4 regions of the Pantoea sp. X-Soil-TKNS-1211 genome follow, and region 2 is predicted to be linked to each of the others. Evidence: predicted binding sites of a transcription regulator. Region 2 holds the regulator's gene; each other region holds the start of a gene.
The links. The regulator PurR, encoded in region 2, represses purine synthesis genes. The targets are predictions, from matches to a motif close to CANGCAAACGTTTGCNTG.
Positions count from the first base shown of each region.

Region 1 (3,562 bases), 320 kb from region 2:
GCAGGATGGGGACGGACCTGATGTTAAAAAACCGTAGCGGCGCGATTTATCGCGCCTTGCCCGCGGAAGGTCAAAAACGCGCGATAAATCGCGCCGCTACAGGGATGGTGTCGGGTTTTAGTCCTTATGCACCTTCAAACCTGCGAGGGTTTGCGTCACCGGCATCATTTCCAGTGTATTGATGTTGACGTGTTTCGGTAACGTCGCCACCCAGTACACCGCTTCGGTAACATCTTCGGCGGTCAGTGCGGTGGTGCCTTCATAAACCTTATCGGCTTTGCCGTCATCACCTTTGAAACGCACATTGGAAAACTCCGTGCCGCCGACCAGACCCGGTTCAATATCGGTCACACGCAGCGCGGTGCCATGCAAATCGGTACGTAGATTCAGGCTGAACTGGCGCACAAAGGCTTTGGTCGCACCATAAACGTTGCCACCGGCATACGGCCAGCTACCGGCAATCGAACCAATATTAATGATATGCCCAACATTGCGCTCCACCATGGCGGGCAGCAGGGCGCGCGTCATATACACCAAACCTTTGTTGTTGGTGTCGATCATATTTTCCCAATCTTCGATATTGGCTTTGTGCGCGGGTTCAATACCGAGCGCCAGACCGGCATTGTTAACCAACACATCGATATTGCGCCATTCGGCAGGCAGGGCGGCAATCGCCTCTTCAATGGCCGCACGGTTACGCACATCCAGTTGTACGGTATAGAGATTGTCGCCCAGTTCGTCTTTCAATTCCTGCAAACGCTCAACGCGGCGTCCGCTGGCGATCACTTTATGACCTGTGGCAATGAAGCGGCGGGTGATACTTTGACCAAAACCGGCCGTCGCACCGGTAACAAAAATAATCATCTCACTGTTCCTTAAACGATTTCAGGTTCCACGCCACACCTTAGCACTAACCCCGGTTCTCTGCCCATCAAAAGCCGTTGCTGAATTTTACCTGCACGATTTCAGCGCATCATTGCACCAATCTGGCACAGCTGAACGCACCGCAAAGACCACTAAACATCCGCCTCACCGACAGTTGTTAAATCGCAACCGATTGCGGAACTGAGCAACCGTTTGCGCACTCGGTTGCTTGCGCAACCTGCCATAAAAATAGCTTATATCACTCTAATTAATTGAATATAAAGACAAAATAGAGTTATTTGTGTTGGCACGCAGTTTGCAAAACCCATAAAAGGCCATCACCTGCCATAACAATGAGAAAGCAAGGAACCCTTTTATGCCTTTCGCATCCGAAACCACGCTGCGCGCCAGTTTTTTTGATTTTACTGGCGTAGCACATCAACCCGACACCATTGCTGACCAGGCACGCTACCTCGAAGACGGCGTACTTACGCTACACGACGGCAAAGTCGTCAGCTTAGAACCCTGGGAAAGCGCGCAGTCGCGTATTGACCCCGCCACGCTGACTGACCTGCGTGGCAAGCTGATCGTGCCGGGTTTTATCGATACCCATATCCACTATCCGCAAACCGAGATGATAGGGGCTTTTGGCGAGCAGCTGCTGGAGTGGCTGAACCAATACACTTTCCCGGTCGAAAGCCAGTATCACTGTCCCGATCATGCGGCGCAGATGTCAGCCTTTTTCCTGCATCAGCTGCTGGCGAATGGCACCACCACCGCGCTGGTATTTGGCACGGTGCATCCGCAATCGGTGGAAGCGCTGTTTAGCGCTGCGGAGCAGCTCAATATGCGTCTGATTGCCGGTAAGGTGATGATGGATCGTAATGCTCCGGCTTATCTGACCGAAACGCCGCAGGCCAGTTACCTGCAAACCCGCACCCTGATCGAGCGCTGGCACAACCGTGGCCGTCTGAGCTACGCGCTGACGCCTCGCTTTGCTCCGACCTCGTCGCCCCAGTTGCTGGAGAAAGTCCGTCAGCTGCGCGCCGAGTTTCCCGATACCTGGCTGCATACCCATCTGAGTGAAAATCCGCAGGAAATCGCCTGGGTTAAAGAACTGTTCCCGGAGCATGACGGTTATCTCGACGTGTATCACCAGCATCAACTCACCGGCAAACGCAGCGTCTTCGCTCACTGTCTGCATCTGGATGATCATGAATGGCAGTGCCTGCACGATACCGATTCGTCGATCGCCTTTTGCCCAACCTCCAATCTGTTTCTCGGCAGTGGATTGTTCAACATCAAACGCTGCTGGCAGCAGGGCGTACGCATGGGCATCGGCACCGACGTCGGTGCCGGCACAACCTTTAACCTGTTGCAGACCCTTGGCGAAGCCTACAAAGTCGGCCAGCTTCAGCGCTATAAACTCAGCGCCTGCGAAGCCTTTTACCATGCCACGCTGGGGGGAGCGCATGCGCTCGACCTCGACCATGCCATTGGCAACTTTAACCCCGGCAAAGAGGCAGATTTTGTTGTGCTCGATCCTGCCGTTTCCGCATTACAGCAATTGCGCTATGCCAACAGCAAAGATATCTGGGAAAAACTATTTGTGCTGATGACGCTGGGCGACGATCGCAACATCGCCCAAACCTGGGTCAACGGCCAGCCGGTCTGGCAACGGGAAAGCGGGGTAAAAGCGGCATGATTCAGTTTCTGCTTAATAACCGACTGGTCACTGAGCGTAATCTCGATCCGAACCTCAGCGTATTGAATTATCTGCGTAATCACCAGCAGCGTCGTGGCACCAAAGAAGGCTGTGCCTCCGGCGATTGCGGTGCCTGTACCGTGACGCTGGGGACAGTGGTGGAGGGGCGTATGCAGTATGAAACGGTCAACAGCTGCCTGACGCTGGTCAGCAGCCTGCAAGGAAAACAGTTGATTACCGTCGAGGATTTGCGCCAGGGGAGCGATCTGCACCCGGTACAGCAGGCGATGGTCGATTGCCATGGTTCGCAATGCGGCTACTGCACGCCGGGTTTTGTCATGTCACTTTTCACCTTACAAAAAAATAGCCACGGCTGGGACCGTCATCAGGCGGAGCAGGCGCTGGCCGGCAACCTGTGCCGCTGCACCGGTTATCGACCGATTATGGATGCGGCGCAGCAAGCCTGTGAATCCGCGGTGGACGATAACTTCAGCCAGAACGAAGCCAGCGTGGTGCAGCGTTTACAGGCGCTGGTCAGCAACGAGGTACAGATGCTGGAAGCCAACGGTAGCCGCTGCCTGGTGCCGAAAACCTTGTCGCAGCTGGCGGCTTTGTATCAGCAGCATCCGGACGCGCGCTTAGTGGCGGGCGGCACCGATCTGACGTTACAGATCACCCAGCACCATCAACGCATTCCGTTGCTGATTGCGCTGGAGCAGGTTGCCGAGCTGAAAGTGTGTAGCGAAGATGAGGCGCACTGGCGTCTGGGCGCCGGTGCCTCACTGCATCAGTGCGATCAGTTTCTCGCCACGCGCATTCCGGCATTTAGCCGCATGTTGGCGCGCTTTGCTTCGCTGCAAATTCGTCATCAGGGCACGCTGGGTGGCAACATCGGTAACGCCTCACCGATTGGTGATGCTGCCCCGATGTTGCTGGCGCTCAACGCTCACCTCGAATTGCAACAAGGGGAACAGTGTCGGGAAGTGCCGCTGG
Region 1 covers NZ_AP035953.1:2,282,801-2,286,362, reverse strand. Annotated here, with positions in the region: gene AC6I8W_RS10925 (YnfA family protein) at 1-21, shown strand, start outside; gene ydfG (bifunctional NADP-dependent 3-hydroxy acid dehydrogenase/3-hydroxypropionate dehydrogenase YdfG) at 118-864, opposite strand; gene guaD (guanine deaminase) at 1,241-2,569, shown strand; gene xdhA (xanthine dehydrogenase small subunit) at 2,566-3,562, shown strand, end outside.
Region 1: the regulator PurR is predicted to act here: its motif matches at 1,047-1,064, upstream of guaD (guanine deaminase).

Region 2 (3,562 bases):
AAAAATCACTAATCCTGCCAGCAGAATCGGCTTACGACCGAATCGGTCAGACAGCGGTCCCCAGAACACCTGCGCGCAGGCAAACCCGCCAAGGAACAGGCTGAGACTGGCACTGATCGTGCCGGGTGTGGTGGCAAAATCCTGCTGCATGGCACCGAATGCCGGCAGGTACATATCCGTAGCCAGAAAGCCCAGCATGCTGAGTAAAGCAAGATAAGGCAGAAATCCTTTTGATGACAACATGGTAATTCTCTTTAGACAGGTAAACGCGGGGGAGTGTAAAAGCGTGCGAGGGGCTTTGTGAAACGTTAATATTTGCGCAGTGCTATCAAAAAATTTGCAGGCAAAAACATGTGGTCTGAATACGCTCTTGAGGTGGTGGATGCTGTGGCTCGAACCGGTAGTTTCAGTGCGGCGGCGCAGGAGTTACACCGGGTGCCTTCTGCCATCAGCTATACGGTGCGCCAGCTCGAAACCTGGTTGGCTGTGCCGTTGTTCGAACGTCAGCATCGGGAAGTGGTGTTAACGGCGGCAGGAGAACATTTTGTACGTGAGGGGCGAAGTGTTATCAAAAAAATGCTGGCCACGCGGCGGCAGTGCCAACAATTGGCGAATGGCTGGCGTGGTCAGCTCAGTATTGCGGTGGATTGTATTGTGAAACCGCAGCGTACTCGTCAATTGGTCAAGGATTTCTATCGCCACTTTCCCGATATGGAGTTGATAATCAGCTATGAAGTGTTCAACGGCGTCTGGGATGCGCTGGCCGATGGGCGGGTCGATGTGGCAATTGGCGCCACCCAGGCGATCCCGGTTGGCGGTCGTTTCGCTTTTCAGGACATGGGGGCACTTAACTGGCGCTGTGTGGTCAGTCCCGATCATCCACTGGCGAAAAGTACCTTGTTGGACGAAGAGACCCTGAGAGCCTGGCCTTCTCTGGTGCTGGAAGACACCTCACGGGCGCTGCCGCGACGTATGACCTGGACATTGGATAATCAGCGCCGACTGGTGGTGCCGGAATGGGAAACTGGCCTCGACTGCTTGCTGGCTGGATTATGCGTTGGCATGGTGCCGGGCCATTTAGCCCGACCGTTGCTGGATAGCGGTGCCCTAACTGAGTTAGCGTTACCCACGCCGTTCCCGGATAGCCCTTGTTGTGTCAGCTGGTCAGAACAACGCAACTCACCGGCATTGAGCTGGTTGTTGACCTATCTTGGCGATGCCGAAACGCTCAACCAGGAATGGCTGAGCGAAACGGAGGCTTAGCGGCGGTAGTCGCGGAAGGGGCCATCCGCGACGGAACGACGTTCAATCAGCGTCGGCTGAACCTCAATGGTCTGCGGTTCTTCACGCTTGCTGGTAATGCGATCCAGCAGCATTTCCAGCGCTTTTTCCCCCAACTGGGCTTTGGGTTGATGCACGGTGGTTAACGCGGGAGTGAAATAGCGGGCGTTGCGCACGTTGTCATAACCGATCACCGAAATATCCTGTGGCACACGCAGGCCCATTTCATCTGCGGCACAAATCGCGCCCATAGCCATGATATCGCCGCCACAGAACACCGCAGTTGGGCGTTGTTTCTGATTGAGGATCTGCTGCATCGCCTGATAACCTGACTCCGGTTCGAAATCACCCTGCACAATCCACTCGGGGCGCGCAGTGATGCCTGCTTCGTTCAGCGCCTGCATGAATCCTGCATGACGGCCACCGCCGGTGTTGCGCTCCATTTGTCCAGGAATAGCACCGATGTCACGATGGCCACGCTCTATCAGGTAACGACCGGCAAGATAACCGCCCTGGAAGGCGTTATCCTGCACCGTATCAGTAAAGTCGCCACGCGATGCACCCCAGTCCATCACCACCATCGGGATGTTGCGATTTTCTTCCAGCATGGTCAGCAGGTCATCAGGGTATTCAGAACACATGACCAGCAGGCCATCGACGCGCTTCTGCGCCATCATTGACAGATACGCGCGCTGTTTTTGCAGATCGTTATGCGCATTGCCAAGGATCAGCGTGTAACCACGATCGAAACAATGGTTTTCCACTGCCTCGATAATTTCGGCGAAATAGGGGGCTTCACTGGAGGTGGCCAGCAGCCCCAGAGTTTTGGTGTGGTTAACTTTCAGGCTGCGCGCCACGGCGCTGGGCGAGTAATGCAGCTCTTTGATCGCTTCCCATACGGCGTTACGCGTCTCTTCCGCGACGAAACGCGTCTTGTTGATGACATGCGAAACCGTGGTGGTAGAGACACCGGCGCGTTTCGCCACATCTTTAATTGTTGCCATGAAAATGGTACTCCCGGGCTTATCGCAACTAACTGATAAGTATATTGTTAAACGTTTGCGTCTGCTAATGGTTTTGCGCCCCGATTTTCGGGGCAAATGGCGAAGAAAAAGACGTTAACACTCAGTCAATAACACTTTAACTTGCCGCAAACACAGCGTGCGCAAAAACTGTTGCGCAACGAAAGGCGGCGATTCTAGCAAGCTGGCGCGGATAACACGAGATTTTTGCCGGGGGGTGTGAGAAAATCACGATAACCCTTCAATTAATGTGACTAAGGAGTTGTGATGAGTACAGACCTGAAACTGGCGCTGTTTACCACCGTGGGCGCGCTGCTAATGATTATCGTATTCAGCTTCACCGCGATCCTTCATTAATAAAAAAGCCGGACCTGAAAATCAGTGTCCGGCTTCTTCTTTCGATCGGGTTGCTCTAGCGGATGGTCTTGGGCGTCATCATACGGCGTGCGCCGACATAGTGTTTCAACCAGTAATCCTCACCCAACGCACTGATTTGAATATCTTTACCGGTTCGTGGCGACTGAATAAATTTGCCGTTGCCAAGATAAACGCCAACATGATCGGCAGTACCACGATGATTAATGCGGAAGAACACTAAATCCCCTTTCTCCAGCATGTCACGCTTAATCGGTGCCGCATCACGCAGGTGGTACATTTCGTTCGCGGTGCGTGGGAATTTGTATTTGACCAGGTCCTTGTACGCATACCACACCAAACCACTGCAATCGAAACCGGTATGTGGTGAGGTGCCGCCCCACTGGTAAGGTTTGCCAATCTGCCCCATCAGTTTGTTCATCGCGGTCTCTCGCGCTTTCTGATAACGCTGACGATGAGAATTGCTCATCTTGATGGTGGTCAGATCGCGGTCATCGTCCAACTTCTCAGTTTTCTTTGCTACACGCTGATGACCATATTTTTTTGACGGCGATTTCAGCCGGGTCTTTTTACTCCGGGTTTTATGCAGCGCGGTTTCTGTTTTCGGCTGTTTTTTCAGCTTTAACTTCTGAACACTGGTGGCGAGGCGGGATTTCTTCGTGCTGGTTTTTACCGGGCGTCGTTTACGACGCTCATCTTCGCGCGCACTTTTCTTCTCAGCGTTATGCAAACTGGCATTGATGGGCGCATGCGGGGATGCAGAAGCCACATTAAAAAACAGTTGAGCGAAAGCCAGCATAAAAAGCGTAATGAGTAAACGCATAGTCCGGTTACAGGTTAAGCAGTCTGAAGTAACAGCCTGCGGCTATGTTAGAAAAATCTGA
Region 2 covers NZ_AP035953.1:1,964,904-1,968,465, forward strand. Annotated here, with positions in the region: gene punC (purine nucleoside transporter PunC) at 1-243, opposite strand, end outside; gene punR (DNA-binding transcriptional activator PunR) at 352-1,263, shown strand; gene purR (HTH-type transcriptional repressor PurR) at 1,260-2,285, opposite strand; gene cydH (cytochrome bd-I oxidase subunit CydH) at 2,571-2,660, shown strand; gene AC6I8W_RS09455 (C40 family peptidase) at 2,716-3,501, opposite strand.

Region 3 (3,562 bases), 760 kb from region 2:
TGCAACGTGCAGGCGGACGGGCAAAGGTCCGAAGGCGCGGACCTTTGCAATCCGCGCCCTGTGGCGTCCTCGCGCAGCGCATAGCGCTGTGCCCTCGCTTATCACTCAGGCCGCACGGCACGCGCGGATTCGCCATCCATGGCTCATTCCGCTCTCTCGCCGCATCCATGCGGCTCGACCTGGCCTTCCCTCTGCGCTCGGCGCTGTGGATGCCGCCCACCCACCGCCTGCAAGACCGCAGAAAAAACAAAAAATAAAAGCGAAAAGAAAAAAACAGATAAGTAAAAGGCGTGCAGCGGTGGGTGGGGCGCCATCCGGACTCGCTGAGCGAATGAATGCTGTCAGGATGAGCCGCATGGATGCGGCGAAAGGCGGCGTTGAGTTGTAGCGGCGCGATTTATCGCGCAAAAAAAAGCGGCTGGCGCAAGGCCGGGGAGTGCAGAGGGCGCGGCCAGGCGCCCTCTGCTCGGTCGCCGCACGAGCGAGCTGAAACTACATCAGCCTATGGCGAACGAAACCTGCCACACGGCGAAAAAAATCAGGCGCTCAACCAACCCAACTTAATCACAAACAGGATCGACATAATAATCAGCGCCGCATTCACCTCTTTGGTACGGCCGCTCAGCAGCTTCACCACCGTCCAGGTAATAAAGCCAAACGCGATACCGTTAGCAATCGAGTAAGTCAGCGGCATGGTCAGCGCAGTGACCGTCACCGGTGCAGCGGTGGTGATGTCTTTCCAGTCAATCTCCGCCAGCCCTGAAGCCATCAACACAGCCACGAACAGCAGCGCAGGTGCAGTGGCGAATACCGGCACACTACCCGCCAGCGGCGAGAAGAACAGGCTCAGCACGAACAGGATGGCTACCACAATCGCGGTCAGACCGGTACGGCCACCAGCACTGACGCCCGCTGCCGATTCGACGTAACTGGTGGTGGTTGAAGTACCCAGCAGCGAACCAAACAGCGCAGCCGCACTGTCAGCGATCAGCGCACGGCCCATTTTCGGCACGTTGCCCTGCTCATCCGCCAGACCGGCACGCTTGGTCACACCCAGCAGCGTACCGGTGTTGTCGAACACATCAACAAACAGGAACGCAAAGATCACACTGACCAGGCCCACGTTAAAGGCACCGGCGATATCCAGTTGCATGAAGGTCGGCGCGATGGACGGCGGTGCAGAGAACACGCCGCCAAACGGTGTCAGGCCAATGCCCATCGACAGGAAGGTGACGATCAGGATGCCGATCAGCACCGCACCGGTCACGCGACGCGCTTCCAGCACCACGATGATGACAAAACCCAGCAACGCCAGCAGCGGACCCGGTTTGGTCAGATCGCCCAGGCCCACCAGGGTCGCCGGGTTATCCACCACGATACCCGCGCCTTCCAGCGCAATCAGCGCCAGGAACAGGCCGATACCGGCAGCAATCCCGGCGCGCAACGGCAGCGGAATACTGGCGATAATCCATTCACGGATTTTGAACACCGACAGCGCAAAGAAGATACAGGCTGACAGGAATACCGCACCCAGCGCGATTTGCCAGGTGTAGCCCATGTGCAGTACGACGGTGTAAGTAAAGAAGGCGTTGAGGCCCATACCCGGTGCCAGTGCAATCGGGTAGTTAGCAATCAGCCCCATCAGCACGCAGCCGATCGCCGCCGCCAGACAGGTCGCGACGAAAACCGCGCCTTTATCCATACCGGTCGCACCCAGAATGCTCGGGTTAACAAACAGGATATAGGCCATGGCCAGGAAGGTGGTTATGCCCGCGATAACTTCGGTGCGGACCGTTGTGTTGTGCGCTTTTAGCTTGAATAGTTTTTCTAACATCATCATCTCTCGTGATGGGGAGGCGTCACTGACGTGCGTTCTCTTGCCAATGGGGTGTGCATGCGCGTTATTGTTGCGGGAAAAGGCAGACGGCTGCATGCTCGGCCATCAATACGCCTTGTTAATAAACTCCTTTCCCCCTGTCCTCATAGCAATTGCTATGCCATAACAGGACGCAATCGTTTACCTTCACGACTGTATCTTAGATTAAGACAATTCTGAACCAGAACGAGGCGCGATTATGGTGCATTGCACCATGTCCGCGCAATCGTTTTCCCACACGTCAATCGCGCCGCGAAAAAAGATTGCGGTAACGCACGCTTTCAAACTCTGTCAGGCGATGCGGCTCACGTTTCTGTTGCCTGAATCAGCAGGCAAAAGTGGTCGGTATACACTCTCGTTAACCCTTCCATAACAAAAGAGGCCCGTAATGAAGCCCGCAATTCTGGTCGTGGATGACGATCGTGCCGTATGTGAACTGCTGCATGATGTATTGAGTGAACATGTTTTTACCGTATTCAGCTGCCATCAGGGAAAAGATGCGCTGATGTTGCTGGATAAACACCCGGAAATCTCGCTGGTGATGCTGGATATGATGCTGCCGGATACCAATGGCTTGCTGGTACTACAGCAAATGCAACGCCAACGGCCTGAACTGCTGGTGATCATGCTGACTGGCATGGGATCGGAAGCGGATATGGTGGTCGGGCTGGAGATGGGGGCCGACGATTATATCGCCAAGCCGTTTAATCCTCGTGTGGTGGTCGCCCGAGCGCGTGCGGCATTACGCCGTTGTGGTCGCCTGGTGCCCCCCACCAGCATCCAGGATGAGGGCTGGCAGTTTAACGGCTGGCGGTTGGATGAAACCCGTTGCCAGTTGTTTAATCCCCAGCGTGAGACGGTGATGTTAACCCAGGGAGAATATGCATTGCTGCGCGCGTTGGTGTGCCACGCACGCAAAGTGCTGACGCGTGACCAGTTGCTGGAGCTGACCCACAGCGAAACCCTGGATGTGTTCGACCGTACCATTGATGTGTTGATCATGCGGTTAAGGCGTAAAATTGAGATGAACCCGCATCAGCCGAGCCTGATCCGCACCATCCGTGGTTTGGGTTATGTTTTCTCTGCGGATGTGATGCGTCCGGCCTCTGCCGTGCATGCCACACAAATTGCCTGATCCATCCAGCGCTGCATCTCGGTCAATGGGCGAGTGCCGTCCAGCGCATTGGCAGCGTGCAGATTAAAACAGGCACAGGTATGCGCCAGCTTCAGGGTCTCGGTCATTGACCAGCCCTGATGACTGGCGTACAACACGCCAGCACAGAAGGCATCCCCGGCCCCGACGCTGCCGACAATTTCGTCGGGCGTCAGCTGCCATGCGGGTTGCCAGCGCCCCTTACCGTTGACTTCCTGGCCCCACGCCCCTTCCGGCGCATGGATCACCACCCGCTGCCGCACGCCTTGCTGCGCCAGCCAGGTTGCCGCCGCGGCAAAGGCGTCTGGCGGTGCGATGCCTGTTGCGGTACGCAGGCTGACGCCGGTCAGTGCTTGCGCCTCCAGCTCGTTAATCACCAGATAGTCGAGCCAACGTAATGCCGGTGCCACCAGCGCCTGATACTCCCCGGCGCGCGACACCAGATCCAGCGAAGTGAGATAGCCACGCTGCTGCATCTGTGCCAGCAGATGAGCGCCGCGCGTCCCCCAGCGCTCATCCGGCAAATCGAGGCA
Region 3 covers NZ_AP035953.1:2,721,026-2,724,587, forward strand. Annotated here, with positions in the region: gene AC6I8W_RS13010 (NCS2 family permease) at 539-1,837, opposite strand; gene AC6I8W_RS13015 (response regulator) at 2,265-3,011, shown strand; gene AC6I8W_RS13020 (carbohydrate kinase family protein) at 2,948-3,562, opposite strand, start outside.
Region 3: the regulator PurR is predicted to act here: its motif matches at 2,007-2,024, upstream of AC6I8W_RS13010 (NCS2 family permease).

Region 4 (3,562 bases), 1.2 Mb from region 2:
GCCGGGTCGCATGGGACGCAATTTGATTCAGGCCGCGCAACAGGCGGAAGGCGTCGTATTAGGCGCTGCGCTGGCTCGCACCGGTTCGTCACTGATCGGCAGCGACGCTGGTGAACTGGCGGGTATTGGCAAGACCGGGGTTATCATCACCGCTGATTTGCAACAGGTGGTCAATGATTTCGACGTGTTGATCGACTTCACCCGTCCGGAAGGTTCGCTGGAATATCTGGCTTTTTGCCGCCAGCACCAAAAAGCGATGGTGATTGGCACCACCGGTTTTGATGAAGCGGGCAAAGCGGCGATTCGTGCTGCGGCAGAAGAGATTGGCATCGTGTTCGCCGCCAACTTCAGCGTTGGTGTGAACCTGGTGCTGGAGCTGCTGAAACAAGCCGCAAAAGTGATGGGCGAGTATGCCGATATTGAAATCGTGGAAGCGCACCACCGTCACAAAGTTGATGCACCATCAGGTACGGCACTGGCGATGGGTGAAGCCATCGCTGAGGCGATGGACTGGAAACTGGATGAGCACGCGGTCTACACGCGTGAAGGTCATACCGGAGAGCGCAAAGCGCAAACCATCGGTTTTGCCACCGTGCGTGCGGGGGATATCGTCGGCGAACATACCGCGATGTTTGCTGATATTGGGGAACGCGTAGAGATTACCCATAAGGCTTCCAGCCGCATGACCTTTGCAAATGGTGCCGTGAAAGCCGCTTACTGGCTTAAAGACAAGAAATCTGGCCTTTATGATATGCGTGATGTGCTGGATTTATCGATGTTGTGAGTGTTGTGAACCATCGTGATGTGGTTATTTCAATCGGTAAGATATTGATTGAATAGGGCAATATTATTATTGCCCTTTATTTTATATGATAAATAGCCATTACGTTTATTTTTATCAATAAGTCTCGTGTTTTTATGTTTTGTGTGTGTTTTTTTATCCTTTAAATCATCAATTTTGACCATTTGGTCAAAAATATCGTCCCGGTAGCACGCATTTCAGATTATTTCCGCCTCGCAACCGTTTATTTTTCCGAGTTATCTCGCTCTTTTATCCCTTTCTGCTGCTTTTAACATTCAGTTGCCCGAAAAAAACAAAAAAATAACGTCTCAGGGTAGACAATGTGCGGGTCGATCATTAGAATGCGCGCAATTTGCCAAAAATCGACCAGTCAGGCGGTTTTTGCATTGATTCAGGACTGTATTTTGAATTAATATGCAAATATTGTGACTGTTTATTCCCTGGAGGATGTTTTGATTAAGTCAGCGCTCTTGGTTCTGGAAGACGGAACCCAATTCCACGGTCGGGCCATCGGGGCAACGGGATCGGCAGTGGGGGAGGTCGTTTTCAATACGTCAATGACCGGTTATCAAGAAATCCTCACTGATCCCTCCTATTCCCGCCAAATCGTCACCCTCACTTATCCCCATATCGGCAATGTTGGCGTTAATGCCGCCGACGCAGAGTCCAGTCAAATTCATGCTCAAGGCCTTGTTATTCGCGACCTGCCGCTGATTACCAGCAACTTCCGTAGTGAAGAGAGCCTGTCAGCTTATTTGCAGCGCAACAACATCGTCGCCATTGCCGATATCGATACGCGCAAGCTGACACGTCTGTTGCGTGAGAAAGGGGCACAGAACGGCTGTATCATCGCGGGTGATAACCCGGATGCTGCGCTGGCGTTGCAGAAGGCACAAGCCTTCCCTGGCCTGAAAGGTATGGACCTGGCAAAAGAAGTGACGACAGCAGAAACTTATCCATGGCAGCAGGGTAGCTGGACACTGGCAGGTGACCTGCCGGAGCAGAAGTCAGCAGAAGAATTGCCCTTCCACGTGGTGGCCTACGATTTTGGCGCCAAGCGCAATATCCTGCGTATGCTGGTGGATCGCGGCTGCCGTCTGACGGTAGTACCGGCGCAAACCTCAGCGGAAGACGTGCTGAAGCTGAACCCGGACGGGATCTTCCTCTCCAACGGCCCTGGTGACCCGGAGCCATGCGATTACGCCATCAGCGCGATTCAGTCTTTCCTCAATACCGATATCCCGGTATTCGGTATCTGCCTCGGCCATCAGCTGCTGGCGCTGGCAAGCGGTGCGAAGACCATCAAAATGAAGCTGGGCCATCATGGCGGCAACCACCCGGTGAAAGATCTCGACAATAACACCGTGATGATCACTGCGCAGAACCATGGCTTCGCGGTTGATGACAGCAACTTACCGGCCAATTTGCGTGTGACGCATGTGTCGCTGTTCGACCAGACCGTACAGGGTATTCACCGTACCGATAAACCGGCTTTCAGCTTCCAGGGACACCCGGAAGCCAGCCCAGGCCCGCACGATGCGGCGCCGCTGTTCGATCACTTTATCGAACTGATTGAAGCCCACCGTTCTAACGCGAAGTAATCAGGAGCTAACGATGCCAAAACGTACAGACATAAAATCCATCCTGATCCTTGGCGCAGGCCCGATCGTTATCGGCCAGGCATGTGAATTTGACTACTCCGGCGCACAGGCGTGTAAAGCGCTGCGTGAAGAGGGTTACCGCGTCATCCTGGTGAACTCCAACCCGGCAACCATCATGACCGACCCGGAAATGGCCGATGCGACCTATATCGAGCCTATCCACTGGGAAGTGGTGCGTAAAATCATCGAAAAAGAGCGCCCGGATGCGGTTCTGCCAACTATGGGTGGCCAGACAGCGCTGAACTGTGCGTTGGAACTGGAACGTCAGGGCGTGCTGGAAGAATTCGGCGTGACCATGATCGGTGCGACTGCTGATGCGATTGATAAAGCTGAAGACCGCCGTCGTTTCGACGTAGCGATGAAAAGCATTGGCCTGGATACCGCACGTTCCGGTATTGCGCACACCATGGAAGAAGCGCTGGCCGTCGCTGAAGACGTCGGCTTCCCGTGCATCATTCGCCCTTCTTTTACTATGGGTGGCACCGGTGGCGGTATCGCGTATAACCGCGAAGAGTTTGAAGAGATTTGCGAACGTGGTCTGGACCTGTCGCCGACCAATGAGCTGCTGATTGACGAGTCGCTGATTGGCTGGAAAGAGTACGAGATGGAAGTGGTGCGTGATAAAAACGACAACTGCATCATCGTCTGCTCCATCGAAAACTTCGATGCGATGGGTATCCACACCGGTGACTCCATCACCGTGGCTCCGGCGCAGACTCTGACCGACAAAGAATATCAAATCATGCGTAACGCCTCGTTGGCGGTACTGCGTGAAATCGGGGTTGAGACGGGCGGTTCTAACGTGCAGTTCTCGGTTAACCCGAAAGATGGTCGCCTGATCGTTATCGAAATGAACCCGCGTGTGTCCCGTTCTTCGGCGCTGGCCTCTAAAGCGACCGGCTTTCCGATTGCTAAGGTAGCGGCGAAACTGGCGGTGGGCTTCACCCTCGACGAACTGATGAACGATATCACCGGTGGTCGTACTCCGGCGTCATTCGAACCGTCCATCGACTACGTTGTGACTAAGATTCCACGCTTTAACTTCGAGAAGTTTGCCGGTGCCAACGATCGCCTGACTACCCAGATGAAATCTGTCGGT
Region 4 covers NZ_AP035953.1:748,306-751,867, forward strand. Annotated here, with positions in the region: gene dapB (4-hydroxy-tetrahydrodipicolinate reductase) at 1-784, shown strand, start outside; gene carA (glutamine-hydrolyzing carbamoyl-phosphate synthase small subunit) at 1,255-2,403, shown strand; gene carB (carbamoyl-phosphate synthase large subunit) at 2,417-3,562, shown strand, end outside.
Region 4: the regulator PurR is predicted to act here: its motif matches at 1,015-1,032, upstream of carA (glutamine-hydrolyzing carbamoyl-phosphate synthase small subunit).